One region of the Inquilinus sp. NPDC058860 genome, then DNA from elsewhere that is predicted to be linked to it. Evidence: predicted binding sites of a transcription regulator. Region 1 holds the regulator's gene; the other holds the start of a gene.
What was found. Region 1 encodes HrcA, which represses chaperone genes, less so after heat shock. Its sites were predicted from a motif close to GTTAGCACTCNCCNNNGGNGAGTGCTAAC; they were not measured.
Positions count from the first base shown of each region.

Region 2: the regulator HrcA is predicted to act here: its motif matches at 2,726-2,754, upstream of groES (co-chaperone GroES).

Region 1 covers NZ_JBHYMS010000074.1:9,249-24,055, reverse strand. The annotation lists gene pstC (phosphate ABC transporter permease subunit PstC) at 1-883, opposite strand, end outside; gene pstS (phosphate ABC transporter substrate-binding protein PstS) at 962-2,023, opposite strand; gene ACFW16_RS32330 (ATP-binding protein) at 2,125-3,561, opposite strand; gene ACFW16_RS32325 (hypothetical protein) at 3,685-3,813, opposite strand; gene grpE (nucleotide exchange factor GrpE) at 3,813-4,439, opposite strand; gene hrcA (heat-inducible transcriptional repressor HrcA) at 4,436-5,536, opposite strand; gene rph (ribonuclease PH) at 5,652-6,371, shown strand; gene ACFW16_RS32305 (hypothetical protein) at 6,641-7,222, shown strand; gene ACFW16_RS32300 (GFA family protein) at 7,297-7,656, shown strand; gene ACFW16_RS32295 (DUF962 domain-containing protein) at 7,644-8,180, opposite strand; gene ACFW16_RS32290 (TetR/AcrR family transcriptional regulator) at 8,250-8,909, opposite strand; gene ACFW16_RS32285 (calcium-binding protein) at 9,035-11,185, opposite strand; gene ACFW16_RS32280 (NAD(P)-dependent oxidoreductase) at 12,011-12,874, opposite strand; gene rdgB (RdgB/HAM1 family non-canonical purine NTP pyrophosphatase) at 12,969-13,601, shown strand; gene hemW (radical SAM family heme chaperone HemW) at 13,598-14,752, shown strand.
Region 2 covers NZ_JBHYMS010000034.1:46,145-60,951, forward strand. The annotation lists gene ACFW16_RS22000 (TRAP transporter substrate-binding protein) at 1-802, shown strand, start outside; gene ACFW16_RS22005 (TRAP transporter small permease) at 873-1,397, shown strand; gene ACFW16_RS22010 (TRAP transporter large permease) at 1,397-2,677, shown strand; gene groES (co-chaperone GroES) at 2,813-3,124, shown strand; gene groL (chaperonin GroEL) at 3,173-4,825, shown strand; gene ACFW16_RS22025 (L,D-transpeptidase family protein) at 5,027-6,181, shown strand; gene ACFW16_RS22030 (class I SAM-dependent methyltransferase) at 6,264-6,914, opposite strand; gene ACFW16_RS22035 (DUF488 domain-containing protein) at 7,214-7,555, shown strand; gene ubiA (4-hydroxybenzoate octaprenyltransferase) at 7,556-8,479, opposite strand; gene ACFW16_RS22045 (GlxA family transcriptional regulator) at 8,559-9,518, opposite strand; gene ACFW16_RS22050 (DJ-1/PfpI family protein) at 9,603-10,286, shown strand; gene ACFW16_RS22055 (16S rRNA (uracil(1498)-N(3))-methyltransferase) at 10,347-11,108, shown strand; gene ACFW16_RS22060 (glutamate--cysteine ligase) at 11,141-12,505, shown strand; gene ACFW16_RS22065 (circularly permuted type 2 ATP-grasp protein) at 12,638-14,050, shown strand; gene ACFW16_RS22070 (alpha-E domain-containing protein) at 14,082-14,807, shown strand, end outside.

The DNA.
Region 1 (14,807 bases):
GCGACGAGGTGTAGAGGTCGCCGACGGCCTCGGTGAACTCGTTGGCGATCGAGGCGGAGATGGTGGTGCCCGGCGCCAGGATCGAGTTCGAGATGCGGTGGGCGTTGCCGATGACGAAGGTCACCGCCATGGTCTCGCCCAGCGCCCGGCCGAGGCCGAGCATGACGCCGCCGACCACGCCGACGCGGCTGTAGGGCAGCACCACCTTGAACACCACCTCCCAGGTCGTCGCACCCAGGCCGTAGGCCGATTCCTTGAGCAGCGGCGGCACCGTCTCGAACACGTCGCGCATGATCGAGGTGATGAAGGGCAGCACCATGATCGCCAGGATCAGCCCGGCGGTGAAGATGCCAATGCCGTAGGGCGGGCCGGCGAACAGCTTGCCGATCAACGGCAGCTGGCCGAAGGTGTTGATCAGGAAGGGCTGCACCGTCTGCTGCAGGATCGGCGCCAGCACGAAGAAGCCCCAGATGCCGTAGATGATGCTGGGAATGCCGGCCAGGAGCTCGATGGCAATGCCGAGCGGGCGCTTCAGCACCGGCGGGCACAGCTCGGTCAGGAAGATGGCGATGCCGAAGCTGACCGGGACGCCGATCACCATGGCGATCACCGAGGTCACCAGCGTGCCGTAGATCGGGGCCAGCGCGCCGAACTTGTCGGTCACCGGGTTCCACACCTCGGTGAAGATGAAATCGACGCCGAAGGTCTGCAGCGCCGGCAAGGCGCCGATGATCAGCGACAGGATCACCCCGCCGAGGATCGCCAGCACCAGCACGGCGAAGAACAGCGTGACCAGGCGGAAGCCGGTGTCTGTCGCGCGCTGGCGCTGCGCGGTCCGGGCGTCGATCCGCGGCCCGATCTTCTGATAGGTGGCGTCCACCATCGATCACCTTGCCCTGAGAAACAGGCGGCGCCGTGCGGAGAGTCGCACGGCGCCCAATCAATCAGCCGTGACCGGCGATCACTTAGAGGCGGTCCAGATCGGCTTGCCGTCGGCGCCCTTGATGCTCTCGGCCCAGGTCTTGTGGACCATGTCGACCACCGCGTCCGGCATCGGCACGTAGTCGAGCGCCTCGGCCTCCTTGTCGCCCTTGCCGTAGGCCCAGGCGAAGAACTGCAGCGCCGTGGCCGACGCCGCCGCGTCCTGCGGCTGCTTGTACATCAGGATGAAGCTGGCGCCGGTGATCGGCCAGCTCTCGGCACCCGGCTCGTTCGTCAGGATGACGTAGTAGCCCTTGGCGTTGGCCCAATCGGCAGCGGAGGCCGCGGCCTGGAAGGTCTTGATCGTCGGCTCGACCGCCTTGCCGTCCTTGTTGACCAGCTTGACGTAGGTCAGCTTGTTCTGCTTGGCGTAGGCATACTCGACGTAGCCGACCGCGCCCACGGTCTGCTTGGTGGTGTTGGCGACGCCCTCATTGCCCTTGGCGCCGATGCCGGCCGGCCACTGCACCGAGGAGTTGGCGCCGACCGTGTCCTTGAACTTGGCGTTCACCGACGAGAGGTAGGTGGTGAACAGGAAGTTGGTGCCCGACCCGTCCGACCGGTAGGCCGGGGCGATGGCGGTGTCCGGCAGGGTCACGCCCGGGTTCAGCGCCTTGATCTTGTCGTCGTTCCAGGCGGTGATGTCGCCGAGATAGATCTGGGCGATCAGGTCGCCGCTGAGGGTCAGCTGGCCCGGCGCCACGCCCGGGATGTTCACGACCGGCACGACGCCGCCCATGATCATCGGGAACTGCACGAGGCCGGCGGCGTCGAGGTCCTCCGGCTTCAGCGGCATGTCCGAGGCGCCGAAGGTAACGGTCTTTTCCTTGATCTGCTTGATGCCGCCGCCCGAGCCGATCGACTGGTAGTTCAGGCCGATGCCGCTTTCCTTCTTATAGGTGTCGGCCCATTTGGCGTAGATCGGGTAGGGGAAGGTCGCGCCGGCGCCGGAAATATCGGCCGCCTGGGACGCGCCCGCCGCCAGCGCAACCGCCGCGCCGAGCACCGCGCTGCGAAGGATGGATCGTGAAAAGAGCTTCACGGGAATCTCCCTGTGATGGTGCGACGCCCCCCTGGACGTCGTCCGGTCAGACGGCCAACGCCGTGTCCGTGCGCAGGCTATAGTCATCGCCGCCGTCTGTTTTAAGACAGTTCAGTTACAGTTTTATGAAGGGCCCGGCCGGCGGCCTTGCCAGCCGGCGCGGCGGGCAGATGCACGGTGAAGACGCTGCCGCTTCCGACCTCGCTGTCGATCTCCAGCCGGCCGCGGTGGCGGCTGACGATGTGCTTGACGATGGCGAGGCCGAGGCCGGTGCCGCCGACAGCGCGGCTGCGCGCCGGATCGACCCGGTAGAAGCGTTCGGTCAGCCGTGGCAGGTGCTCGCGGGCGATGCCCTCGCCCTGGTCCCTGACAGTGACGACCAGGCTGGTCCGGCGCCCATCCGCCGCGCTCCGGGCGGACAGGCCGACCACGCCGCCCTGGCGGCCGTAGTTGATGGCGTTCGACACCAGATTCTGGAACACCTGGTACAGCTGGTCCGAATCCCCGACCACCGGCGGCAGGTCCGGCGCCAGGTCGAGCTCGAGCCGCTGCGCCTTGCGCTGGGCCTTGAGCTCGAGCGCATCGGCCACCGACTGCAGCAGCGGCCCGACCGCGACCCGCCCGGTCGGCGGCACATGCTCGTCCAGCTCGATTCGCGACAGCGACAGCAGGTCGTTGACCAGCCGCGACATGCGCTCGGCCTGCTGCTGCATGATGCCGAGGAAGCGCTCGCGCGCCGCCGAATCGTCCCGCGCCGGGCCGCGCAGCGTCTCGATGAAGCCCATCAGGCTGGACAGCGGCGTGCGCAGCTCGTGGCTGGCATTGGCGACGAAGTCGGCCCGCATCTGCTCGACCCGCTTGGTGGCGGTGAGGTCGTAGAAGGTGACCAGCAGCGCCGGCTCGGGCCGGTCACCGGACTCTCGCTCGCCGGACTCGCCGCGCCGCTCGAAGCGCTGGATGCGGACCTCGAACTCGCGCTCGATCGGCACCGGCAGGTTCAGCGGCACGGTCTGGATCGGGCCGCCGGCGAGGACGGCGTCGACCGCGGCGACGATCTCCGGATGACGGATCGCCTCGGCCATGTCGCGGCCCAGGAGCCGGTCGCCGAACAGCCGTCCGGCGGCGCCGTTGGCCCGCAGCACGCTGCGGTCGCCGGCCAGCACCAGGATCGGGTCGTCCTGCGCCTCCAGGATCTCCGACGCGGTCTGCAGCTCGACCGCCAGGCTGCGCTCGCGGCCGCGGGCATGGCGCTGCAGCCGCTGCAGGTGCTGGAACAGGATCTGGCCGATCTCGGTCGAGGGCCGCGGCGGCCGCTCCGGCGCCTCGGCCGTCGAAGCCTCGATGTGGCGGCGCAGCAGGTCGAGGTCGCGCAGCAGGCGCCAGGCGAAGACGGCCGCCACACCGAACACTGCCACCACCCCGGCCGCCGCCAGCCAGAGGCCGATCCCGTCGGCGCCGGCCGCCAGCAGCAGCAGCGCGATCACCAGGGCGGCGATCACCCCGATGCCGAACAGGTGGCGATAGATCGGTCCGGCCATGCCCTCGCGCCTCGAACAGCGAGCCCCAGAATACCGCGATCACGCGGAAAGCGGCGACGCTACTCGCGGTCGATGACGGTTTCGTGTCGCCTGCTGCGGCATCGAGACCGGTGCCGCCATGCGTCAGGAGGGGGCGGACACGCCGGCGCCGACGCCCATATAGGGGCCGCGGGCCGGCTTCTCCGTCCGCTCGCAGGCGGCGGCGCCAACCGCCACCGCCAGCAGCGCCGCGAGGAGGCCGAGGCGGCGCATCACTCGCCCCGGGCCACGCCGACCATGGCCGGGCGCAGCAGCCGGCCCTGCAGCACATAGCCGGGCTGGACCACCTGGACGATGGTGCCGGCCGGCTTCCCGGTGCCCGGCAGCTCGAACATGGCCTGGTGGAAGTTCGGATCGAAGGCCTCGCCGACCGGCTCGATCCGGGTGACGCCGTGGCGCTCGAAGGCGGCCAGCAGCTGGCGCTCGGTGGCGGCGACGCCGTCGACCAGGGTCTTCAGCGCCGGATCCGCGTCGACCGCCTCGGCCGGGACCGCGTCGATGGCGCGGCGCAGGTTGTCGGCAGCGTCGAGCAGCGACTTGGCGAAGCCGGAGATGGCGTATTTCGCCGTGTCCTCGCGCTCGCGTTCCGACCGGCGGCGGATGTTCTCGGTCTCCGCCAGGGCGCGCAGCGCCTGGTCCTTCAGCTTGCCGTTCTCGGCCTCGAGCGCGGCGATGCGCTCCACCGCCCCGGCCAGCGCCGCATCGCCCGCGGGATCGGAAGCCTGCGCGCCCTCGACCGCGGTCTCGGCGACACCCTCGACCTCGGGCCCGGCGACCTCGGTCTCCGGCTCCGTCGCGTCGGGGCGGGGCTCGGCGGACATCGTCTTGCTGTGCATCATGCTACCTGGTTCGTGGTCTCGTTGGTCCGGAGGAGACGGCCTATCATCTTCGCGGTGTAGTCCACCATCGGGATGATGCGCGCATAGTTCAGCCGGGTCGGCCCGATCACGCCGACGGCGCCGACCACGCGCTGGTCGCCGCCCTTGTACGGGGCGATGATCATGGAGCAGCCGGTGTGGCTGAACAGCCCGTTCTCGGCGCCGATGAAGATCTGCACGCCCTCGGCGGCATTGGCCGCGTCGAGCATCCGCAGCATCGCCTCCTTGGTCTCCAGCGCCTGGAACAGGCCGCGGATGCGCTCCAGATCCTCCAGCGCGGTGACGTCGTTGAGCAGGCGCGACTGGCCCTTGACGATCAGCGTGCCGCCCCCGCCGCCGCTCCAGGTGGCGAGGCCGGCCGCGACCACCTTCGCCGCGAGGCTGTCGAGCTGGCTCTTCTGCGCCTCGATCTCGCCCAGCACATCGGCCCGGGCCTCGCCGATGGTGCGGCCGATGATGCGGGCGTTGAGATAGTTGGTGACGTGGACGAAGGTCGAGGCCGGCAGGCCCAGCGGCACCTCCAGCACCCGGTTCTCGACCATGCCGTCCTCGGTGACCAGCACCACCAGGGCGCGGCCGGGCGACAGGTTGACGAACTCGATATGCTTCAGCGGCCGGTCGGTCTTCGGCGCCAGCACCAGCCCGGCGCAGGCGGACAGGCCGGACAGGGCCGAGGTCGCCTCCTCCAGCATCTCCGACACGCCGCGCCCGGCCTGGGCGCACATCGCCTCGATCGAGGCCCGCTCGCTCTCGCCGACATCGCCGAGCTGCATCAGCCCGTGCACGAACAGGCGCAGGCCCGCATCGGTCGGCAGCCGCCCGGCCGAGGTGTGCGGGGCGTAGAGCAGGCCGGCATCCTCGAGATCCGCCATGACGTTGCGGATCGTCGCCGGCGACAGCGTCATGCCGAGCCGGCGCGACAGGGTGCGGCTGCCCACCGGCTCGCCGGACTGGACATAGGCGTCGACGATCAATCGGAAGATCTCCCGCGAGCGCTCGTCGAGGTCCCGGAACGCCTGGCCGCCGGATCGGCTTGAAAGTTCGTTCAGCATGCTCATGGCCGTCGCCACGCTATGTAGGGGCCGTTCGACCCGAATCAACGTTCCCGGGCTTTACGGGCAGGACCCGCGAGGATAGCGTGCGCGACCCTCGCCGAGAACAGAAAGCGACCCCATGCGACCGTCCGGACGCGCCTTCGACGCCCTGCGCGCCATCCGCCTCGAGACCGACGTCAACAAATACGCCGAGGGCTCGTGCCTGGTGAAGTTCGGCGACACCCATGTGCTGTGCACCGCCTCGGTCGACGATCGCGTCCCGTCCTGGCTGAAGGGCGGCGGCAAGGGCTGGGTCACGGCGGAATACGGCATGCTGCCGCGCGCCACCGATCAGCGCACCGACCGCGAGGCCGCGCGCGGCAAGCAGACCGGGCGGACCCAGGAGATCCAGCGCCTGATCGGCCGGTCGCTGCGCGCCGTCACCGACCTGAAGGCGTTGGGCGAGATCCAGATCAAGGTCGATTGCGACGTACTGCAGGCCGATGGCGGCACCCGCACCGCCGCGATCACCGGCGGCTATGTCGCGCTGGTGCTGGCGCTGCGCCACCTGGTGCAGATCCGCAAGATCAAGGCGCTGCCGTTGACCGACAGCGTCGCCGCCATCTCCTGCGGCCTCTGCCAGGGCCAGGCGGTGCTGGACCTCGACTATGCCGAGGATTCGACCGCCCAGGCCGACGCCAACTTCGTCATCACCGGCAAGGGCGGGCTGGTCGAGGTGCAGGCGACGGCGGAACAGACCCCCTTCGCCCGGGCCGAGTTCGAGGCGCTGCTGGCGCTGGCCGAGCAGGGCACGGCCGAGCTGGCGGCGATCCAGAAGGCGGCGCTGGGCGAGGGCTGAGGGTCGGCCCGTGTCCCGTGTCGGACAATCGGGTGACGGGGTTTTTTGCCCCATTGTTGTCATGCCCGGGCTTGACCCGGGCATCCAGGGAATGTCGAAGCCGCTCTGGGTGGCCCCTGGATTGCCGGGTCAAGCCCGGCAATGACAATCAGTAACAAACAAGGTGATTGAGCCTCTTCGCCCGATCGCCCCTGGAGTGCGGCGGCGCGGCGCTTGAGCCGCGGCCGGGGCCGTGAAATCCTGCGGCCCCACCATGCGGGAGAGGATTGATGCTCGGCCTCCTGGGCTTCCTCGCGCTGTCCGCCGCCATGCTGATTCCGGGCCTGCCGCAGATGGGTGACGGCGCGGCGGTCGCCGCCCGGACCTTCGCCGCCCTGCCCCATGCCGAGACGCTGATCGACTACGCACCCGAAGCCGGCGGCCCGGTGCTGTACCGGCTGCCCGGCAATATCTGCTTCCTGCGCCTGGCACGGCAGGCCGGCCAGACCGAATGGGTGCGGCGCGACGGGCAGGGCCGGATCGAGATCATCGTCTCCGCCCCCGGCCTGGCCCTGGCGGGCGGGCGCTTCGACCCCGACGGCACGGCCGAGCTGCGGCTGGGCGACCGCCCGATCGCCGTTCCGGTCGCGTCGCCCGGCCCGCCGACCTGGCGCCTCACGCTGGAGGACACGCCGGCGCTGCAGGACGCGCTCGACGCCGAGGAGGCGACGCTGCGCTTCACCGCGATCCGCGGCGGCCGGCCGGTGCCGGAGGAGAGCCTGACCATCGAGGCCGGCCATCTCTGGGAGGCGATCCAGGGCCTGGAGTCCTGCGCCCTCGGCGCCGAGCCGCCGGGCGTGGTCGGGCCCTGAGCGCGCCCACGGTTGCGGTCCGGGCGGCGCGGGCGGATCATCCGGGCATCCCGATCCGACCTCGCGAGGTCACCATGATCGAAGCCTCATGCCATTGCGGCGCCGTCCGGCTGCGGGTCGCGGAGCGGCCGCAGCGGCTGACCTCCTGCAACTGCTCGATCTGCCGCCGCCTCGGCGCGCTGTGGGCCTACTACGCGCGCGACCAGCTGACCATCGTTGCCGGAGCAGGAACCACGGTCCCTTACATCCAGGGCGACCGCAGCCTGGCGATCCACCATTGCCCGACCTGCGGCTGCACCACCCATTGGGAGGGGCTGCCGGCCGGGGATCCGGCGCGGGTGGCGATCAACGCCCGGCTGATCGACCCGGCGGAGATCGAAGGCGTGCCGGTGCGCCGCTTCGACGGCGCCGACACCTGGACCTATCTGGACTGAGCCCTGGCCGCCGCCGCGGCCTCGACGCGGCGCTTGAGCCCGGGGCGCAGGCCGAGGGCGAAGGCGGTCTCGGCCATCAGGAACATCGGGCCGATCAGCAGCTGGAACAGGTTCGACAGGAAGGCCGGCCGCCTGCCCTCATAGGCATGGCCGACCAGCTGCAGCACCCAGCCGCCGACGAACAGCGTGCCGGCGACGATCCAGGTGGTCCAGGCCGAGCCGCCATCGACCACGGCATGGGCGACGATCAGCCCCGGGATTACCACCACCGCCATGGCCAGGCCGAGCCCGAGATCGAGCGCGATCCATAACAGCCAGACCAGGAGCGCGACCAGATCGGCCAGCGTCGCCGGCCAGCCGCCGATGCCGCCGAGCGGCCCGATCTTCAAAGGGACGGTGGCCAGCGCGATCAGCACCGCCAGGATGATCGCCGGGATGCCGAAGACATGGGTCAGCCGGTTGCGGCCGTCGCGGTGGAAGCCGGTGTACATCGCCATCTGGCGATCGAACAGATCCGAAGCCATGCGCGATCCTCCCCGCCAGGAGAATAAACCCAGGGCGGAGTTCACGCGAGACGCAGAGTGATCGTGCGATCAGGCGCGCGCTGCAAACGCCAGCACTTCACCCGGCGAGCGGACGGTGGCGCCGAGATAGCCGGTCACCAATGCCACGAGCTCTCTCTTCAGCTCCGGCGTTCTCGGTGTCCCGTTCCGGTTGGCGTTGTAGATCACGCTCTCCACCGCGGAGGACAGCACCTGCACGACGGCCGCGTCGGCTGTACCCTCGGGGCGGCCCCGAAACGCCCGGACGACAGCCTCGCAACGGCTCAGATATTCGGCCTGAAATGCAGCGCGCGCCGCGCGCGACTCGGTGGGAGCCGGCGAGTCGAGCAGGGCCCGGTGCAGCCAGGGATCGATGGTATGGACCGCAACCATGCCCTGGACGAAGTCATCGACGAGATGCCTCAACCCGCTTCTTTCGCTCGCCGATCGCCGCAACTCCTCCAGCGCATGATCGAAGTGCTGCCGCCCGACGGCACCGACCAGCGCGTCCTTGTTCGGGAAGTACTGGTACAGCGTGGCAGTGCCCACCCCCGCCACGTCGATGACCTCGTTGGTCGTGAACCCGAACCAACCCCGGGCGCTCAGCACGGCGGCCCCCGCCTGGACGATCGCTTCGATCGTGGCACGAGAGCGGGCCTGGCGCGGCACCCGCCGAACGTTTGCCGGCAGCCTGGCATCATGAGTGGACATGCTCTCGCCTCCCGAGAAGGCACCAGGCAGGCCGTGCAGAGATAAGCGAGCGAGGGAGTGGGCCCCTCGCTCGCTCGTGCCGGTCCGATCGAACTGCTTCGTCCGGACCGGGACGCGTCTGCCGGCTAGAGCACGAAGTCGCCGGCGGTCAGGGTGACCACGCCGATGAGGCGGATCTGCGCATCGGCCGAGCCGTCGCCATTGGCATCGATATAGATCTGGGTGTCGGTGGTCCCGGCCTCGAAGCGGACCTCGCCGGCGGCGCCGCTGAACGCCGCCGTGCCGATGAAGCTGCCCGAGCCCCCGGTGATGCCCGACACGTCGATCTTGTCGGCGTCGCTTTGCGAGAAGTCGTTGATCCGGTCCGGATCGCCGGCCACGGTGTCGGCCGCGGCGGCGAAGACGAAGGTGTCCGCGCCGTCTTCGCCCACCAGGATATCGACGCCGGCCCCGCCGTCGATCCGGTCGTCGCCGTGATAGCCGATCAGGTAGTTCGAGCCGGCGTCACCGGTCAGCACATCGTTGAAGCGGCTGCCGTGGAGGTGCTCGATGCTGCGGTAGATGTCGCCCGCGGCGTCCCCGGTGTTGGCGGACGGGTCGGCCAGGCTCGCCGTCACGCCGGCCGAGGCGTTGTCGTAGGAGGCGGTGTCGAAGCCGTCGCCGCCGTCCAGGGTGTCGGCCCCGGCGCCGCCGATCAGCGTATCGCCGCTGGCGCCGCCGCTGAGCGTGTCGACGCCGTCGAGGCCGGACAGGCGGTTGGCGTAGCGGTCGCCGGTCAGCGTGTCGTCGAAGGCGGTGCCGCGCAGGCTCTCGATGCTGGTCAGGGTGTCGCCGGCGGCGTCGCCGCCGCTGGCGGTGCCGGCCGCCAGGTCGATCGTCACCGCGGCGCCGGAGTCGATGTAGTCCGCCATGTCCACGCCGCCGCCGCCGTTCAGGCGGTCCGCGCCGCCCTTGCCGGACAGGCCGTCATCGCCATTGTTGCCGACCAGGGTGTTGGCGCCGGCATTGCCGCCCAGATAGTCGTCGAAGGCCGATCCCCCGAGATTTTCGATGGAGGTGAAGGTGTCGCCCTCGGCGTCGCCGCCGGTGGCCGTCCCGTCGGCCAGGATCACCGCCACGCGGGCCGTCGACGTGCTGTAGCCCGCCGTGTCGAGGCCGACACCGCCGGACAGCCTGTCGGCACCGGCACCACCGGTGAGATAATCATTGCCGGCGTCGCCGGTCAGGGTGTCGGTTCCGGCCTCGCCGAACACGGTGTCATTCCCGTTATGACCCCGAACCTGGTCGTCGCCGTCTCGCCCATAGAGAGTGTCGTTGCCGCCATTGCCGTACAGCACATTGGCGACGGCGCTCCCGATGAGGGTGTCGGCGTAGTTGCTGCCGTTGATGTTCTCGATGCTGGTCAGGGTGTCGCCGGCAGCGTGGCCCCCGGCGCCCCGGCCGGTGGTAAGATTGACGGTGACGCCGGCCGTCGCGGTGCCATAGGCCGCGAAATCGGCGCCGTCGCCGCCGTTCAGGATGTCCGCCCCGAGACCGCCGCGCAGCCAGTCATTGCCGTCGCCGCCGCGGAGATCATCCGCGCCGCCCTCGGCAAGAATGGTGTTGTTGCCCGCGTTGCCGATCAGAATGTCGTTGTAATTGGACCCGAGGATATTCTCGATGCCCGAGTAGGTATCGCCGGCCGCAAAGCCCCTGGCCCCCGCGCCGGAGGTGAGATTGACCGTCACCGCGGCAGTGGAATCATGGTAGTAGACGTAATCGAGGCCGGCGGCGCCGGTGAGGACATCGGCACCGGCCCCTCCAGTCAGGCGATCGTCGCCGTTCCCGCCATTGAGACGGTCGGCGCCGTTACCCCCGCTCAGGCTATCGTTGCCATCCAAACCGGACAGCGTATCATTCCCGTCCGCGCCGGCGATGCCATTTGCCCCGGCATTGCCGGTCAGCGTGTCGTTGAAGTTGCCGCCCCTGAGATTCTCGATCCCGGTCAGCACGTCGCCCGCGGCCCCGCCGCCGGTGGCTCCGGTTGTCAGGTTGACGCTGATCCCTGAGGTCAGAGAGCCCTGTGCAAGCCAGTCGGCGGTATCGATGCCGGTGCCGCCGTTGAACCGATCGGAACCCGCGGCGCCGGTGAGCACATCGTTTCCGTCACCGCCGTTCAAGATGTCATTGCCGTTGCCCCCATGCAGCCGGTCATCGCCGCCGAGGCCGTTGAGTGTGTCGGCTGCGTCAGTGCCGGTGAGCGTGTTCGCGCCTGCATTGCCGTTGATGACCGCCATGAGTCCCCTCCTGAAATCTGGTTGGCCCGCCGCCTTCGGGCCGCGCGCATGGCGGAAAACAGCGCCGCCTCGGCATCGGCCGAGCACATCGGAGAATGCTCTTGCCTTCTTTCCTATTAAAGAGAAGGCACGAGTCGCACTATGAGTACATCAAAAACGAAAAGAATCTTCAATAGTTCTTTTTCATATTTGTCTGATGTTAAAATAACGATTTGGAACTGGTGAGTACAGATCTTCTCTATCAACTCCTGCAGACTCTGCGCTGTTTGAGATATTCGGAGATGCGTGGCATTGATATAAAATATTATGCATCTTATTAAGATGACATGTTCTTTTCCCTTGGGATTCCGATGGATTCGCTTTGCCTTTTCGCTGTGGCGGCAGCCCAACAGGTCGAGCGTCAGCCACGCCCGATGGTGGAGCGGGACTCAAATCCAGTGCGGAGAAGACGGGCGCGTTCGCCAGATGGAAGAAGCCGCGGATGGGACGTCAGCTCCAGCGACGGGAACCGTCCGATGATCCCGCGGAAATCCGCGACCGGATGCTTCGGGGAGTTGGCGGGGACGGCGCTTCGTGCATTTCGTCGTCTCACCCGACACCGTGGGGACGCATTGGGCCCTGTTGGTTGCCTCTCCCGCTTGCGGGAGAGGTCGGGCTCGCGCAGCGAGACCGGGTGAGGGCGGCTCGACCGCGACACCAGGATCAGCGTTTCAGGGCGAGGCGGAACGTGCGTTCGCTCGTGACAAAGCGGTGCTTTCTAGGAGGCCGCTATCCCCTCACCGGGGAAAGACGGGGCGGCGCCGTCGAACCGCCCGTCGGCCCGTCTCAGTCCTCCAGCGCCAGCAGCAGGCTCGACGTATCGACCCGGCCGCCGGCCTTGGCCTGGACCGCGGCGTAGAACTGGTCGACCAGCGCCGTCACCGGCAGCCGGGCGCCGTTGTGCCTGGCCTCCTGGAAGCAGATGCCGAGGTCCTTGCGCATCCAGTCGATGGCGAAGCCGAAGTCGAACTTGTTCTGCAGCATGGTGCGGCCGCGGTTTTCCATCTGCCAGCTCTGCGCCGCGCCCTTGGAGATGACGTCGAGCACCAGGTTGCCGTCGAGCCCGGCCTTCTGGGCGAAGTTCAGCCCTTCGGCCAGGGCCTGGACCAGCCCGGCGATGCAGATCTGGTTGACCATCTTGGTCAGCTGGCCGGCGCCGGCCGGGCCCATCAGGGTGCAGGCCCGGGCGTAGCTGTCGATCACCGGCTTGGCGATGGCGAAGACCTCCTCGCGCCCGCCGCACATCACCGTCAGCACGCCGTTCTCCGCCCCGGCCTGGCCGCCCGAGACCGGGGCGTCGATGAAGCCGAAGCCGAGCCTGTCGGCCTCGGCCTCCAGCTCGCGGGCGATGTCGGCCGAGGCCGTGGTGTGGTCGACCAGGATGGCGCTGCCGGACATGCCGGCGAAGGCGCCGTCCGGCCCCTTGACCACGGAACGGATGTCGTCGTCGTTGCCGACGCACATGAACACGATGGCGGCGTCCTTCGCCGCCTCGGCCGGGGTCGGCGCCCATCGGCCGCCGTGCCGCTCCGCCCAGGCCTCGGCCTTCTCCGCGGTGCGGTTGAAGACGGTGACCTCGTGCCCCGCCTTGACCAGATGCCCCGCCATCGGCGCGCCCATGACGCCCATGCCCAGGAATGCGACCTTCATCGTCCTCGCCCCTACCGCCATGCGTTGGAGACGACACAGTGCACCAACCGCCGCCTTTGATTCCAGCCTCCGGCGCGCGTATCTGATGCCCATCATGACGAACGCCGCCTCCCCCGCCCGCCGCTTCGCCGGCGACCATCTGGTCATCGCCAGCCACAACAAGGGCAAGATCCCCGAGATCGCCGCCCTGCTGGAAGGCCGCGTGCCGCGCCTGACCTCGGCCGCCGAGCACGGCGTGCCGGAGCCGGAGGAGACCGGCGACAGCTTCATCGCCAATGCCGAGCTGAAGGCCCGCTTCGTCGCCGCGGCCACCAGCCTGCCGTCGCTGGCCGACGACAGCGGCGTCGCCGTCAGCGGCCTGGGCGGCGATCCCGGCATCTATTCCGCCCGCTGGGCCGAGAAACCCGACGGCAGCGGCCGCGACTTCGCCTATGCCATGGAGCAGGTGCGGCTGAGGCTGGGCGACAACCCGGACCGCGGCGCCCGCTTCGTCTGCGCCCTGTCGCTGTGCTGGCCGGACGGCCATTGCGAGACGGTCGAGGGCGAGATCCGCGGCCGGCTGGTCTGGCCGGCGCGCGGGACCAAGGGCTTCGGCTACGACCCGATCTTCGTGCCGGACGGCCACGACCGCACCTTCGGCGAGATGGAAGCGGCCGAGAAGCACGCCATGAGCCACCGCGCCGACGCCTTCGCCAAGCTGGTGGCGCGCTGCTTCGAGGGCGGATGACCGCCCCCGGCTTCGCCCTCTACGTCCATTGGCCGTTCTGCCGGTCGAAATGCCCCTATTGCGACTTCAACTCGCATGTCCGGGAGCAGGTGGAGCATGAGCGCTGGCGCCGGGCGCTGGTGGCGGAGCTGGACCATTTCGCCGACCTGACGCCAGGCCGGACCCTGACCTCGATCTTCTTCGGCGGCGGCACCCCGTCGCTGATGCAGCCGGCCACGGCGGCGGCGGTGATCGACCGCGCGGCCGAGCGCTGGGGGCTGGCGCCCGACGTCGAGATCACGCTGGAGGCGAACCCGACCTCGGTCGAATCCCACCTCTTCGCCGGCTTCCGCGCCGCCGGGGTGAACCGGGTGTCGCTGGGCGTGCAGGCGCTGGACGAGGCGTCGCTGCGCTTCCTCGGCCGCAACCATTCGGCCGAGGAGGCGCTGGACGCCGTCGGCCTGGCCGCCCGGCATTTCGACCGCTTCTCCTTCGACCTGATCTACGCCCGGCCGGGCCAGACCGTGGCCGGCTGGACGGCGGAGTTGCGCCGGGCGCTGGACCATGCGGTCGGCCACATCTCGGCCTATCAGCTGACGATCGAGCAGGGCACCCGCTTCCACACCCTCTATTCCCGCGGCGAGCTGGTGCTGCCGGACGAGGACACCCAGGCCGCCCTTTACGAGGCCACGGCCGAGGTGCTGGGCGCCGCCGGCCTGCCCGGCTACGAGATCTCGAACCACGCCCGGCCGGGCGAGGAATCGCGGCACAACCTGACCTATTGGCGCTATGGCGACTATGTCGGCGTCGGCCCGGGCGCGCATGGAAGGCTGACGCTGAACGACGGCAAATGGGGCACCCGCACCCACCGGGCGCCGGAGGTGTGGCTGGAGCGGGTCGAGGCCGCCGGCCATGCCGAGCATGCGCGCGAGGCGGTGCCGCCCGAGAGCCGGCGCGACGAGATGCTGATGATGGGGCTGCGCCTGGCCGAGGGCGTGCCGAAGGCGCGCATCGCCGACGAATCCGGCCTGCCCTTCGATCGGGCGATCGACCGGCGCCGGCTGGACCGGCTGGTCGCCGGCGGCTTCCTGGCCGAGGACGGGGCGCACCTGACCGCCACCCCCGCTGGCCGCCAGCGCCTGGATGCGGTGCTGGCGGCGCTGCTGGGGTGAGAGCAGATATAAGGAGTGGATCGCCGGATTCTCTACGGTCCGCCGCCGTGGTATC
Region 2 (14,807 bases), on a different contig from region 1:
CAAGATCCAGGTCTTCAACAACGCCCAGCTCGGCGCCGAGAAGGACACGATCGAGCAGACCCGGTTCGGCGTGATCGACATGAACCGGGTGAACACGGCGCCGTTCAACAACCTGGTGCCGGAGACGCAGGTGCTGGGCCTGCCCTTCCTGTTCCGCTCGGTCGACCACATGCACAAGGTCGTCGACGGCCCGATCGGCGACGAGATCCTGAAGGCGTTCGAGCCGCACGGGCTGGTCGGCCTCGCCTTCTACGATTCCGGAGCGCGGTCCTTCTACACCACGAAGAAGGCGATCCGGTCGATCGACGACATGAAGGGGCTGAAGCTGCGGGTCCAGCAGTCCGACCTGTGGATCGCGATGATGCAGGCCTTCGGCGCCAACCCGACGCCGATGGCGTTCGGCGAGGTCTATTCGGCGCTGGAGACCGGCGTCGTCGACGGCGCCGAGAACAACTGGCCGTCCTACGAATCCTCGCGCCATTTCGAGGTGGCGAAGCACTACACCCTGACCGAGCATTCGCTGACGCCCGAGGTGCTGGTGATCTCGAAGATCGCCTGGGACAAGCTGTCGCCCGACGACCAGACGCTGCTGCGCCAGGCGGCCAAGGAGTCGGTGGTGAAGATGCGCGAGCTGTGGATCGCGCGCGAGAAGGAGTCGGAGGAGAAGGTGCGGGCCGGCGGTGCCGAGGTCATCACCGTCGACAAGGCCGCGTTCTCGGCCGCGATGGGGCCGGTCTACGACAAGTTCGTCACCACCGACGCGATGAAGTCGCTGGTGGAGCGCATCCGCGCGGTGCAGTGAGGCTGTGCCATCCGGCCGGCCCCGCCACGTCGCGCGGGGCCGGCCCTTTCGTCATGGGAGATCGGCCGGAATGGCTTCCGTCCTGGCTCTGACTCGCCGGACCCTCGGCATCCTGTCCACCGGCGCCCTGTGGCTGGCCGGCTTCGGCATGCTGGCGATGACCGTCACAGTCGGCTGGCAGGTCTTCGCCCGCTACGTGCTGAACGACACGCCGAGCTGGGCCGAGCCGCTGACGCTGCAGCTGATGGGGTGGTTCATCCTGCTCGGCGCCGCAGTCGGGGTGCGCGAGAGCTTCCATCTCGGCCTCGACCTGCTGCAGCAGGTGCTGCCGGCGGGGCTCAACCGGGTGCTGGAGGGGGTGAACCTGCTGCTCATCCTCGGCTTCGGCGTCGCCATGGTCTGGTATTCGGTCGAGCTCGCGGTCGGCACCTGGACCGCGACCATCCCGGTGCTCGACCTGCCGGGCGGATTCGATTTCATTCCCTTGATCATCGGCGGCGCGCTGATCGCGCTGTTCGCCGCCGAACGGCTGTTCGAACAGATTGCCGGCGTCGAGCACGAGGCGGCGGTCGAAGGCGTGCAGGAGCTGGCGTGATGGAGCTGTGGGTCCTGTTCGGCGGCTTCACGCTGCTGATGTTCATGGGCATGCCGATCGCCTTCTGCCTCGGCATCTCCTCGCTGGCGACGGTGCTGTACATGGGCCTGCCGCCAGTGGTGGTGTTCCAGCAGATCAACTCCGGCATGAACGCCTTCGCCATGATGGCGATCCCGTTCTTCATCTTCGCCGGCGACCTGATGATCCGCGGCGGCATCGCGGCGCGGCTGATCCGCTTCGCCGCCAGCCTGGTCGGGCACATGCGCGGGGGGCTGGGCCAGGTCAATGTCGTCGCCTCGACCCTGTTCGGCGGCATCTCCGGCTCGGCGGTGGCCGACGCCTCGGCGATCGGCGGGCTGATGATCCCGCAGATGGCGGCGCGGGGTTACGCCCGGGACTACGCGGTCAACGTCACCGCCAATTCCGCGATCATCGCGCTGATGATCCCGCCGTCCAACAACATGATCCTCTATTCGATCGCGGCGGGCGGCAACGTCTCGATCGCCGACCTGTTCACCGCCGGCATCATCCCCGGCATCCTGCTGGCGGCCGCGCTGATGGTCGCCGCCTATGTCGTCGCCCGCCGGCGCGGCTATCCCGCCGATCCGTTCCCGGGCCTGCGCGCCGTCGGCCGCTACCTGGTCCTGGCGCTGCCGGGCATCCTCCTGATCGGCATCATCTTCGGCGGCGTCCGCTCCGGCATCTTCACCGCGACCGAAAGCTCCTGCATCGCGGTGATCTACGCCTTCCTGGTGGCGCTCCTGGTCTATCGCGAGCTCGACTGGCGCGGCTTCGTCGAGGCGGTGCAGGGCGCGGTCCGCACCACCGCCATGGTGCTGCTGGTGATCGGCACCGCCGGCGCCTTCGGCTGGCTGATGGCGCTGCTGCAGGTGCAGACGGCGACGGTCCAGGCGATCCATGCCATCTCCAGCGACCCGCTGACGGTGCTGCTGCTGATCAACGTCGCGCTGCTGATTCTCGGCACCTTCATGGATATGGCGCCGATGATCATCATCTGCACGCCCGTCCTGCTGCCGGTGGTCAAGGCCTTCGGCATCGACCCGGTGCATTTCGGCGTGATCCTGATCCTCAACGCCGGCATCGGCCTGAACACGCCTCCGGTCGGGTCGGTGCTGTTCGTCAGCTGCGCCGTCGGCAAGATCACCATCCGCGAGGCGATGCGCACGATCTGGCCGTTCTTCGGCGCCTCGATCGCGGTGCTGCTGGCCGTGACCTACATCCCGGCCCTGTCGCTCTGGCTGCCCGCGGTCTTTCGCTGAGCGAATCTTCGGATGGGCCTTGACCCGTTTCCGCGCTCCCCTTAAATGCGTAGCACTCACCGGCCGAGAGTGCTAACGACCGGCCGGGGCAGGCCCTGAACGCAAATCTCTGAACGAGAGAGTGGGAGAGCGAAGATGCAATTCCGTCCCCTGCACGACCGTGTGCTGGTGCGCCGCATCGAGCAGAACGAGAAGACCGCCGGCGGGATCATCATCCCGGACACCGCCAAGGAAAAGCCCCAGGAGGGCGAGGTGATCTCGGTCGGCGCCGGCATCCGCGACGAGGCCGGCAAGCTGCAGCCGCTGGACGTCAAGGCCGGTGACCGCATTCTGTTCGGCAAGTGGTCCGGCACCGAGGTGAAGCTCGACGGTCAGGATCTCCTGATCATGAAGGAGAGCGACATCCTCGGCATCATCACCGTGAAGAAGTCGGCCAAGGCGGCCTGATCCGCCCCGTCGCCTTCACCGGAATCCCGATAGATAAGGAATAGAGAGATGGCTGCGAAGGACGTTAAGTTCTCGCTCGACGCCCGCTCCCGCATGCTGCGCGGCGTCGACATCCTGGCCGATGCGGTCAAGGTCACCCTGGGCCCGAAGGGCCGCAACGTCGTGCTCGACAAGTCGTTCGGCGCGCCGCGGATCACCAAGGACGGCGTCACCGTCGCCAAGGAGATCGAGCTCGCCGACAAGTTCGAGAACATGGGCGCGCAGATGGTGCGCGAGGTCGCGTCGAAGACCAACGACCTGGCCGGTGACGGCACCACCACCGCGACCGTGCTGGCCCAGTCGGTCGTCCGCGAGGGCGTCAAGGCCGTCGCCGCCGGCCTGAACCCGATGGACCTGAAGCGCGGCATCGACAAGGCCGTCGAGGCCGTCGTCGCGGACCTCAAGACCCGGTCGAAGGTCATCAAGACCAATGCCGAGGTCGCCCAGGTCGGCACCATCTCCGCCAATGGCGAGCGCGACATCGGCGAGATGATCGCCAAGGCCATGGAGAAGGTCGGCAACGAGGGCGTGATCACGGTGGAAGAGGCCAAGAGCCTCGACACCGAGCTCGAAGTCGTCGAAGGCATGCAGTTCGACCGCGGCTACCTGTCGCCGTACTTCATCACCAATGCCGAGAAGATGATTGCGGACCTCGAGGCTCCGTACATCCTCCTGCATGAGAAGAAGCTGTCGAACCTGCAGGCCATGCTGCCGGTGCTCGAGGCGGTGGTGCAGTCGGGCAAGCCGCTGCTGATCATCGCCGAGGACGTCGAGGGCGAGGCCCTGGCCACCCTGGTGGTCAACAAGCTGCGCGGCGGCCTGAAGGTCGCGGCGGTCAAGGCCCCGGGCTTCGGCGATCGCCGCAAGGCGATGCTCGAGGACATGGCCATTCTGACCGGCGGCCAGGTGATCTCCGAGGATCTCGGCATCAAGCTCGAGAGCGTCACGCTCGACATGCTGGGCCGGGCCAAGAAGGTCCTGATCGCCAAGGAAGAGACCACGATCGTCGACGGCGCCGGCGCCAAGAAGGAGATCGAGGGCCGCTGCAACCAGATCCGGGCGCAGATCGAGGAGACCTCCTCGGACTACGACCGCGAGAAGCTGCAGGAGCGTCTGGCCAAGCTGGCGGGCGGCGTCGCGGTGATCCGCGTCGGCGGCGCCACCGAGGTCGAGGTGAAGGAGCGCAAGGATCGCGTTGACGACGCGATGCACGCGACCCGCGCCGCGGTCGAGGAAGGCGTGGTCCCGGGCGGCGGCACCGCCCTGCTGTACGCCTCGAAGGCGCTGGACAAGGTCAAGCCGGACAACGACGACGAGCGTGTCGGCATCGACATCGTCCGCCGTGCCCTGCAGGCGCCGATCCGGCAGATCGTCACCAACGCGGGCGGCGACGCCTCGATCGTTGTCGGCAAGCTGCAGGACAAGAACGACAAGAACTGGGGCTACAACGCCCAGACCAGCGAGTATGGCGACCTGATCAAGGCCGGCGTCATCGACCCGACCAAGGTCGTCCGCGCCGCGCTGCAGAACGCCGCGTCGGTGGCCAGCCTGCTGATCACCACTGAGGCGATGGTGGCCGAGCATGTCGAGAAGAAGCCGGCCGCTGCGGCGCCGGGCGGCGGCATGGGCGGCATGGGTGGCATGGGCGACATGGACTTCTGATCACCCGATCAGATTGTCCAAAAGTCGAATTGTGGAGGGGCGCTCTTCGGAGCGCCCCTTTTTTGCCATATCGGCCGGCGATGCAAGACCTCGTGGGGCCGCTGCAGTCTTTCGATTGCCGGGCCGAGTATCGGCAACTAAATGAATGCAACGGCCCCGGGTTCGACCACCCGGCCGTCCGCGACGGAAGGGGAATTCGTGATGACCGCCTGTTCGAAGAGTGCGCCCTGTCATCGCGGGCCGATCGCCCGCGCTGCCCTGGCGGTCGCCTCGATCCTGGTGCTTGCGGCCTGCGTGCCGGCCGGGACGCAGCAGACCGCCAGCCTGCCGGCGCCGGAGCAGCCCGCGCCGCCGCCCGTATCCCCCTTCGTCCAGGCGATGCGCGACGCCGGCGTCAACGTCGCGATCCCGACGCGCGGCAAGTTCATCCTGGTGAACATCCCGTCCTATGAGCTGATCGCCTTCCAGGACGGCGCCCCGGTGATCCGCAGCAAGGTCGTGGTCGGGGCCGCGGGGACCTCGACGCCCGAGCTGCTGTCGAACATGTACGCGATCAAGTACAACCCGGACTGGACCCCGACGCCGTCGATCGTCCGCAACGAGGCCAGCGTCTACATCCCGTCGGGGCCGCGCAGCCCGCTCGGCCGGCTCAAGCTCGAGCTCGACAACGACCAGTCGATCTATCTGCACGACACGCCGCAGAAGAGCTATTTCGGCCGCGACAAGCGGGCGCTGAGCCATGGCTGCGTCCGGGTCCAGCAGGTCCGGGAGCTGGCGGCCTGGGCCGACGGCGTCAGCGTCGACGAGATCGACCGGAAGATCCGCACCGGCCGCATGTACACCGAGCGGCTGCCGGAGGAGATCCCGGTCTATATCGGCTACTACACCCGCTTCCCGGACGAATTCGGCCAGCCGGTGAACCATCCGGACGTCTACGCCAACAAGGACGAGGCGCGGCAGGCCTACCTGGCCCGCGCCGCCGGCCGCCGCGCGGCCGCGGCGAAGAAGGCGGTCGAGCCGCCGGCCCAGCCCCCGGCCGAGATCATCCCGGGCCAGACGGTGCCCGGCCAGACCGCACCGGGCGGCGAGACCGCAGTGCCGCCGGCGACGGCCCCCGGCGAAACCGGCACGCCGCCCGCGACCCCGGCCCAGCCCGCCGCCCCCGCTACGACGGCTCCGGCTGCCCCTGCCGCGCCGGCGGAGACCCCCGCGGTTCCGGCCGCGCCCGCGGCCCCGGCCGTGACCGATCCTGCGGCCCCGGCTGCTCCGGCCACGACGACGCCGGCCGCGCCGGCGGCTCCTGCGGTCACGCCGCCTCCGGCGACCACGACGCCGGCCGCGCCGACGAGCAACTGACGTAGGTTGGGTTCGCGGACGCGAACCCAACAATGTCCCGGTTGCGCGATGTTGGGTTCGCCAAGCGAACCCAACCTACGGCCTATCCGGGCAGGACCTTCCACACCACGGCCTCGCGCACGGCGCGGTCCTCGATCTCGACGCTGGTCGGCACCTGGTGGCGGGCGATCTCCTCCAGCCCGTCCTGCGGCCGGTAGGTGCGGCCGGGATCGCCCAGCAGCACGGTCTTGCCGGCGCCGGCCAGGGCCCGCAGCCAAGGCATGACCCGGTCCGACATCGGCTTCTCGTAGCAGACGTCGCCGGCGCAGACGATGTCGATGCCGTCCAGCGCCTCGCCGATCCGGTCGCCGCCGTCGGCCTCGACCGCGCAGCCATTGGTCGCCGCGTTCAGCCGGATCGCCGCCACCGCGACCGGGTCGATCTCGGCCGCCGTCACCGCGGCGGCGCCGGCCCGGGACGCGGCCAGCGCGACGATGCCGGAGCCCGAGGCGAAGTCGAACACCCGCTTCCCGGCCACGCTCTCGGGATGGTCCAGGATATATCGCGCCACCGCCTGGCCGCCGACCCAGGCGAAGGCCCAGTAGGGCGGCGGCAGGCCGGTGCGGCGCAGCGTCTCCTCCGTCGCCTGCCACAGCGGCGTCACCTCGGTGGCGAGGTGCAGCACCAGCTCGGGTAGCAGCGGCGTGCGGGTCGGCGCCGTGTTGGCGCGGATGAAGGCGGCGATGTCGTCCATGGCGCCCTTCCTATCCTGCAAGGCGGCGATGAGCCATGGAGTCTTGATGTCCGGCGCCGGAATGCGGAAGATTCGCGAAACGGCGACGGCGCAGACCGTCGCCGCAGACGAGGAAACGACGAGATGGTGAGCCGCCGTGCCCCGGCCCGACCGAAGGACGGTCCGGCCGAAGACGAGATCGGGGAATGTAGTTCCCCGCCCTGCTATCTGCACGAGATCGATCCGGCCTATGCCGGTCTGGACCCGAAGCCCGGGAAGAAGCCCGCGCCGAAGGGTCCGAAGCGCGACGGAGCCGGCTCATGATCCGGGTCAAGCGCGTCTACGACCCGCCCGAGGAGGGCGACGGCTACCGCGTCCTGGTCGACCGGCTGTGGCCGCGCGGCCTGACCAAGGAGCAGGCGGCGCTCGATCTCTGGCTCAAGACCGTGGCGCCGAGCGACGAGCTGCGGCACTGGATCCACCACGAGCCGGAGAAATGGCCGGAATTCTGCCGCCGCTATCATGCCGAGCTGGATGCCCACCCGAACGCGGTCGCCTTCCTGCGGCAGAAGAGCAAGGACGGCTGGGTCACCCTGCTCTATGCCAGCCGCGACGAGCGCCAGAACAACGCCATCGCGCTCGCCAAGTATCTGGGCGGATGATCAGGCCAAGGCGCGGCCGGCGGCGAGCCCGACCAGGACCAAAAGGCCGAACCAGCGGTTCGAGTTGAACTTGGCCAGGCAGTCGGCCGGCCGGTCGGGGACGAGCGTCGCCGCCTGCCAGGCCAGCTGTGCCGCGCCGGCGGCGAGGCACAGCAGGAAGGGCAGGGGCGCCAGCCCGGCCAGCAGGCCGGCCGCGCCGATCCCGAGCACGGTCAGCGCGTAGAAGCCGGCGACCCAGCGCCGCGCGGCGCCGCCGAACAGGCGGGCGGTCGACTTGATGCCGATGCGGGCGTCGTCCTCGATGTCCTGCAGGGCGTAGACCGTGTCGTAGCCCAGCGTCCAGCAGATGCCGGCGGCATAGAGGATCAGCGAGGGCAAGGCCAGCCCGCCGGTCACGGCGGTCCAGCCGACCAGCGCGCCCCAGTTGAAGGCCAGGCCCAGGAAGAATTGCGGCCACCAGGTGACCCGCTTCATCAGCGGGTAGGTGAAGACCACGAGCAGCGAGGCGATGCCGAGCCCGACGGTGGTGCTGTTGAACTGGATCAGGACCAGGAAGCCCAGCAGCAGCAGGGCGATCAGGAACAGCACCGCCTGGGTCGGGCTGATCGCGCCGCTGGGGATCGGCCGGGTGCGGGTGCGCGCCACCCGGCCGTCGAAGTCACGGTCCAGGATGTCGTTCACCGTGCAGCCGGCGCCGCGCATCACCAGCGCGCCGATGGCGAACAGGAGGACGTACCAGAGATCCATCCAGCCGAAGCCGGCCGGCCGCGGCGCCATCGCCAGTCCCCACCAGCAGGGAAGAAGCAGCAGCAGGACCGGCTTCGGCCGATCCAGCCGGGCCAGGGTCAGGTAGGGCCGGACGCCGGGCGGCGCCCAGCGGAGAAGCCGGCTCTCGGCCCGGATGTCGGAGGCGGTGTCGGTCATGGTCCCGTCGCGGAGGTCGCGCTGGCGCATCAGTACCGCCGTTGCGGGCCGGCGGCAAAGGCCGTGATGGGCGCCGTGGTCACGGATGCATCGCCGCCGCGGTCCGCCGCCCCCGCCGCATCGCCTGCGGCGGCTGGCCGAAGCAGCGGATGAAGGCCCGGCGCATCCGCTCCGGATCGGAAAAGCCGACGTCGCGGGCGATCGTTTCGATCGGTTCGGCGCCGTCCTCGACCCGCGGCCGGGCCGCCTCGGCACGCAGCCGTTCCACCGCCTTGGCCGGGGTCTGCCCGGTCTCGGCCAGGAAGGCGCGGCCGAACTGGCGCGGGCTCAGGCATGCCGCCTCGGCCAGCCGGTCGACCGGCAGCGGCTCCCGCAGATTCTCCCGCGCGAAGCTGAGGGCGGCCTGGATCCGGTCGGTGGCCGGGGCGAGGTCGAGCAGGGCGGAGAACTGCGACTGCCCGCCGGGCCGGCGGTGATACACGACCAGGATCCGGGCCACGGCGCGGGCGGCGTCGACGCCCAGATCCTCCTCGATCAGGGCCAGGGCCAGGTCGATGCCGGCGGTGACGCCGGCCGATGACCAGACCGGGCCGTCCTGGACGAAGATCCGGTCCATCTCGACACGGACCTTCGGGTGCAGGCGCTGCAGCGCGGCGGCCTGCAGCCAATGGGTGGTGGCGCGCCGCCCGTCCAGCAGGCCGGCTGCGGCCAGCAGGAAAGCGCCGGTGCAGACGCTGGTCACCCGCCGCGCCGTGGCGGTCTCGCGGATGAAGGCCAGCAGTCGCGCAGATTCCAGCGCCTTGGGGACGCCGCGCCCGCCGGCGACCACCAGCGTGTCCAGTGGCACATCGCCGAAGGGCTGGGTCAGCACCGGCAGGCCGGCGGAGCTTTCGACCGCGCCGCCCTGCTCCGAGATCACCTGCAGCCGGTAGGGCGGCGGCGCGCAGTCCCGGGACGCGGTGTCGAACGCCGCCAGCGGCCCCGACAGGTCGAGGATGTTGAAACCGGGGAAGACCAGGAAGCCGATCGCGCGAGACATGACGGTAAATGAGGGAACAATGTCGTTTCGGACATCACCCTGCGCGACGATACTGCAGTTGTCAATTCCGTCCCGGAGGCCGCCATGGACACCGTCATCGTCTTCCCGATCTATCCCGGCGTCACCCATCTCGACTTCACCGGCCCGCACCAGGTGCTGGCGCGGCTGCCCGGCGCCAGGACCGTCGTCGCCTCGATCGGCGGCGAGCCGGTCGCGGTCGACGGCCTCACCTTCTCCAACCTCGCCCGGCTGGAAGAGGTGGAGCGCTGCGACGTGCTGTGCGTGCCCGGCGGCTTCGGCTGCGTCGATGCGATGCGCAGCGATGCCTATCTGGGCGAGATCCGACGACTGGCCGCCATGGCCCGCTATGTCACCTCGGTCTGCACCGGGTCGCTGATCCTCGCCGCTGCCGGGCTGCTGGAAGGGCGGCGGGCGGCCTGTCACTGGGCCTGGCGCGACCAGCTGGCCTTGTTCGGCGCCATCCCCGATCCCGGCCGCGTCGTCCGCGACGGCAACATTTTCACCGGCGGCGGCGTCACCGCCGGCATCGACTTCGCCCTGACCCTCGCGGCCGAGCTGGCGGACGAGACGGTGGCGAAGGCGATCCAGCTCGGGCTCGAATACGCGCCGGCGCCGCCCTACGACTCCGGCCGTCCCGAGACCGCGGCGCCGGAGATCGTCGAATTGGTCACGGCCCGCAACCGGGCCCGGATGCCGGATCGCCAGGCGATCGTCGAGCAGGTGGCCCGGGAGCGGCGCCGGGCCTGATCCCGGCCGTTCCTCCCAAGGATCCGTTGCCGGCCGGCCGGGCAGCGGCTAGCGTCGCGCATGACCTCCGATGCCCTGCCGCGCACCCGTTTGTTCGTCGACACCCCGCTCGCGGCAGGGCAGCCGGTGCCGCTGTCCGACGCCCAGACGCACCGTCTGCGCGGCGTGCTGCGGCTGGAAGCCGGAGCCGCCATCCGCCTGTTCAATCCGCGAGACGGCGAGTGGCGGGCGCGGCTGGGGAATTTTCGCGGCAACAAGGACGGCCACGCCGTCGCGGATGAACGGATCCGCCCGCCCGAGCCCGTCTCCGACCTCTGGCTCTGCTTCGCCCCGGTCAAGAAGGACGCGGTCGACGCGGTGGTGGAGAAGGGGACGGAGCTCGGCGCCGCCGTGCTGCAGCCGGTCTTCACCCGCTTCACCGACGTCCAGCGCGTCAATCTCGACCGGCTGCGCGCCCATGCCGTGGCTGCGGCCGAGCAATGCGAGCGGCTGGACGTGCCGGAGCTGCTCGACCCGGTCGGGCTCGACGCTCTGCTCGCCGGCTGGCCCGCGGGCCGGACGCTGCTGGTCTGCGCCGAGGCCGGAACGGCCCGTCCCATCGCCGAAGCGGCGGCGGAAGCGTCCGGTCCCGCCGCTCTCCTGGTCGGTCCGGAAGGCGGTTTCGCGCCGGCGGAGCTGGATGCCCTGATTCGTCACGAATTTGTTCGACCCGTCGGCCTCGGCCCTCGTATCCTGCGCGCCGACACGGCGGCCATCGCCGCGCTCGCGGTCTGGCAGATGCTGGCCGGCGATGGGCGCGGCCGGCCGCCGCATCGCGTCTGATACCCGCTGTTCCGACACCCGAGTACCCGCCCATGTCCGGTCCCCAGAGCGCCAGCGCCGCACCGATCGAAAGCAAGGCGCAGCTCGTCGACTATCTCGCCGCCGGGTCCAAGCCGCCCGAGGACTGGCGCATCGGCACCGAGCACGAGAAGTTCGCCTTCCGCCAGTCGGACCTGAAGCCGCTGCCCTTTGACGGGCCGGACGGGATCCGCGCCGTGCTGGAAGGCCTGGCCGGCTGCGGCTGGGAGCGGGTGGAGGAGAACGGCAACCTGATCGCGCTGATCCGCGACAAGGCGTCAGTGACGCTGGAACCGGGCGGCCAGGTCGAGCTGTCGGGCGCGCCGCTGCGCAGCATCCACGAGACCTGCGCCGAGGTGGCGGACCACCTGGCCCAGGTGAAGCGGGTCGGGGAGCAGCTCGGCATCGGCATGATCGGCCTCGGCTTTCAGCCGAAATGGCGGCGCCAGGACATCCCCTGGATGCCCAAGGGCCGCTACAAGATCATGCGCGACTACATGCCGAAGCGCGGCTCGCTGGGCCTCGACATGATGACCCGCACCTGCACGGTGCAGGTCAATCTCGACTTCGCCTCCGAAGCCGACATGGTGAAGAAGTTCCGGGCCAGCCTGGCGCTGCAGCCTGTGGCGACGGCGCTGTTCGCCAACTCGCCCTTCACCGAGGGCCGGCCGAACGGGTTCCAGAGCCTGCGCAGCCACATCTGGACCGACACCGACCCGGACCGCACCGGCGACCTGCCCTTCGTGTTCGAGGACGGCTTCGGCTTCGAGCGCTATGTCGACTACCTGCTCGACGTGCCGATGTACTTCGTCTACCGCGACGGCCGCTACATCGACGCCGCCGGGCACAGCTTCCGCGCCTTCCTCAAGGGCGAGCTGGCGGTCTATCCGGGCCATCTGCCGACGCTGAACGACTGGGCCGACCACCTGACCACCGCCTTCCCCGAGGTGCGGCTGAAGAAGTACCTGGAGATGCGCGGCGCCGACGGCGGGCCGTGGTCGCGCCTGTGCGCCCTGCCGGCGCTGTGGGTCGGGCTGCTCTATGACGGCACGGCGCTCGATGCCGCCTGGGACCTGGTCAAGGACTGGACGACGGCGGAGCGGGCGGCGCTGCGCCGCGACGTGCCGCGCCTCGGCCTCGCCACCCCGTTCCGCGGCGGCACGGTGCGCGACGTGGCATTGCAGGTGCTGGCGATCGCCCGCGGCGGCCTCGCCTCCCGGGCCGCGACCGACGCCATCGGCGGCACCGAGGAAGGTTTCCTCAACGAGCTGCAGCGCATCGCCGACAGTGGCGAGACCCAGGCCTCGGAGATGCTGCGCCGCTACGAAGCCGAATGGGGCGGCTCGGTCGACCCGGTCTTCACCGCCTACGCCTACTGACGCTACGCCTATTGGCCCGGCAGGATTTGCTGGAATTTTAGGCATCCTTCGCCGGCCGCCGCGGAATTTCGCTTGCGGTCGGTGGCACATGCCTTGCTTGATGGTTTCGTCGAGCAGGGACGTGCCGGAGGGATGGTGCAGGCATTCGACGAGATGGGCGGGGACCCGGTCCGGTCCCCCTATGCGGCCCTGGCGGATTGGCTGGCGGCGACGCCCGCCTCGGTCTTCGATCTCAAGCGCCGGGAGGCGGCGGCTCTGTTCCGCCGCATCGGCATCACCTTCGCCGTCTATGGCGAAGGCGGCGACCCGGAACGGCTGATCCCCTTCGACATCATGCCCCGCGTGCTCGACGCCGCCGAATGGCGGCATCTGGAGCAGGGGCTGGCGCAGCGGGTGAAGGCACTGAACGCCTTCCTGCACGACGTCTATCACGGCCAGGAGATCCTGCGCGCCGGCCAGGTGCCGGAGCGGCTGGTGCTGCACAACCCCGGCTACCTGCCGGAGATGCAGGGGCTGGACCCGCCCGGCGGCATCTACACCCACATCGCCGGCATCGACATCGTCCGGGTCGGGCCGAACGATTTCTATGTGCTGGAGGACAACGCCCGCACCCCGTCCGGCGTCTCCTACATGCTGGAAGGCCGCGAGATGATGATGCGGCTGTTCCCGGACCTGTTCGCCCGGCACAGCGTCGCCCCGGTCGAGCACTACCCGCAGGAGCTGCTGGCGACCCTGTCCTCGATCGCGCCGCGCAACTGCGACGGCGAGCCGACGGTCGCCCTCCTGACCCCCGGCATCTACAACAGCGCCTATTTCGAGCACAGCTTCCTGGCCGACCGCATGGGCATCGAGCTGGTGGAAGGGCCGGACCTGTTCGTGCGCGACGCCGTGGTCTACATGCGCACCACCCGCGGGCCGAAACGGGTCGACGTGATCTACCGCCGGATCGACGACGACTTTCTCGACCCGCTGGTGTTCAACCCCGATTCCGTGCTCGGCGTGCCCGGCCTGTACCACGCCTACCGGGCCGGCAACGTCGCTCTGGCCAACGCCATGGGCACCGGCATCGCCGACAACAAGGCGATGTACATCCACGTCCCGGCGATGATCCGCTTCTATCTGGGCGAGGAGCCGATCCTGAAGAACGTCCCGACCTGGGACTGTTCCAAGCCCGACGAATGCGCCCATGTCCTCGGCAAGCTGGACGAGCTGGTGGTGAAGGAGGTGGCGGGGTCGGGCGGCTACGGCATGCTGGTCGGGCCGACCGCCAGCCGGGCCGAGCGCGAGGCCTATGCCGAGCGGGTCAAGGCGCAGCCCGACCTGTTCATCGCCCAGCCGACCCTGGCGCTGTCGACCTGCCCGACCTTCGTCGACCAGGGCGTGGCGCCGCGCCATGTCGACCTGCGCCCCTTCGTCCTGACCGGCCGGGACCAGGTCAGGATCGTGCCGGGCGGGCTGACCCGGGTGGCGCTGCGCGAGGGCTCGTTGGTCGTGAACTCGAGCCAAGGCGGCGGCACCAAGGACACCTGGGTGCTGACGGCATGACGGCGCAGGGACTCAAGACGGGGTCATCGGGATGCTGAGCCGCACCGCCGACAGCCTCTATTGGCTCGGCCGCTACGTCGAGCGCGCCGAGAACCTCGCCCGCATCCTCGAGGTCGCCGACCGCATGGCGCTGACGCCGAACAGCGGCGGCGCGCGGCAGGACGAATGGCACTCCGCCGTCGTCATCTCCGGCTGCGAGACGGGCTTCTACAAGAAGCACGGCACGGCGACACCGGCGGCCGTGGTCGACTACATCGCCCGCGATCCCGACAACCCGTCCAGCATCCGCTCCTGCCTGCAGCGGGCGCGGACCAACGGGCGGGCGGTGCGCGCGGCGCTGACTCGGCCGATGTGGGAGACGCTGAACGCCACCTGGCTCGACCTCGACGGCAAGGAAGGGCTGGCCGCCGGCGGCGACCTGCGCGATTTCCTGGAATGGGTCAAGGAACGGGCGATGCTGTTCCATGGTGCCGTCGCCGACACCATGCTGCGCGACGACGCCCATATCTTCCTGCAGCTCGGCACCATGCTCGAGCGCGCCGACAACACCGCCCGGCTGCTCGACGTGAAGTACCACGTGCTGCTGCCGGCGGATGAGGAGGTCGGCGGCGGCCTCGACTTCTACCAATGGGCGGCGGTGCTGCGCGGCGCCTCGGCGCTCGGCAGCTATGCCTATCTCTACCGCGACGGCATCAAGCCCTGGCAGGTGGGGGAGCTGCTGATCCTGCGGCCGGAAATGCCGCGGTCGCTGGTCGGC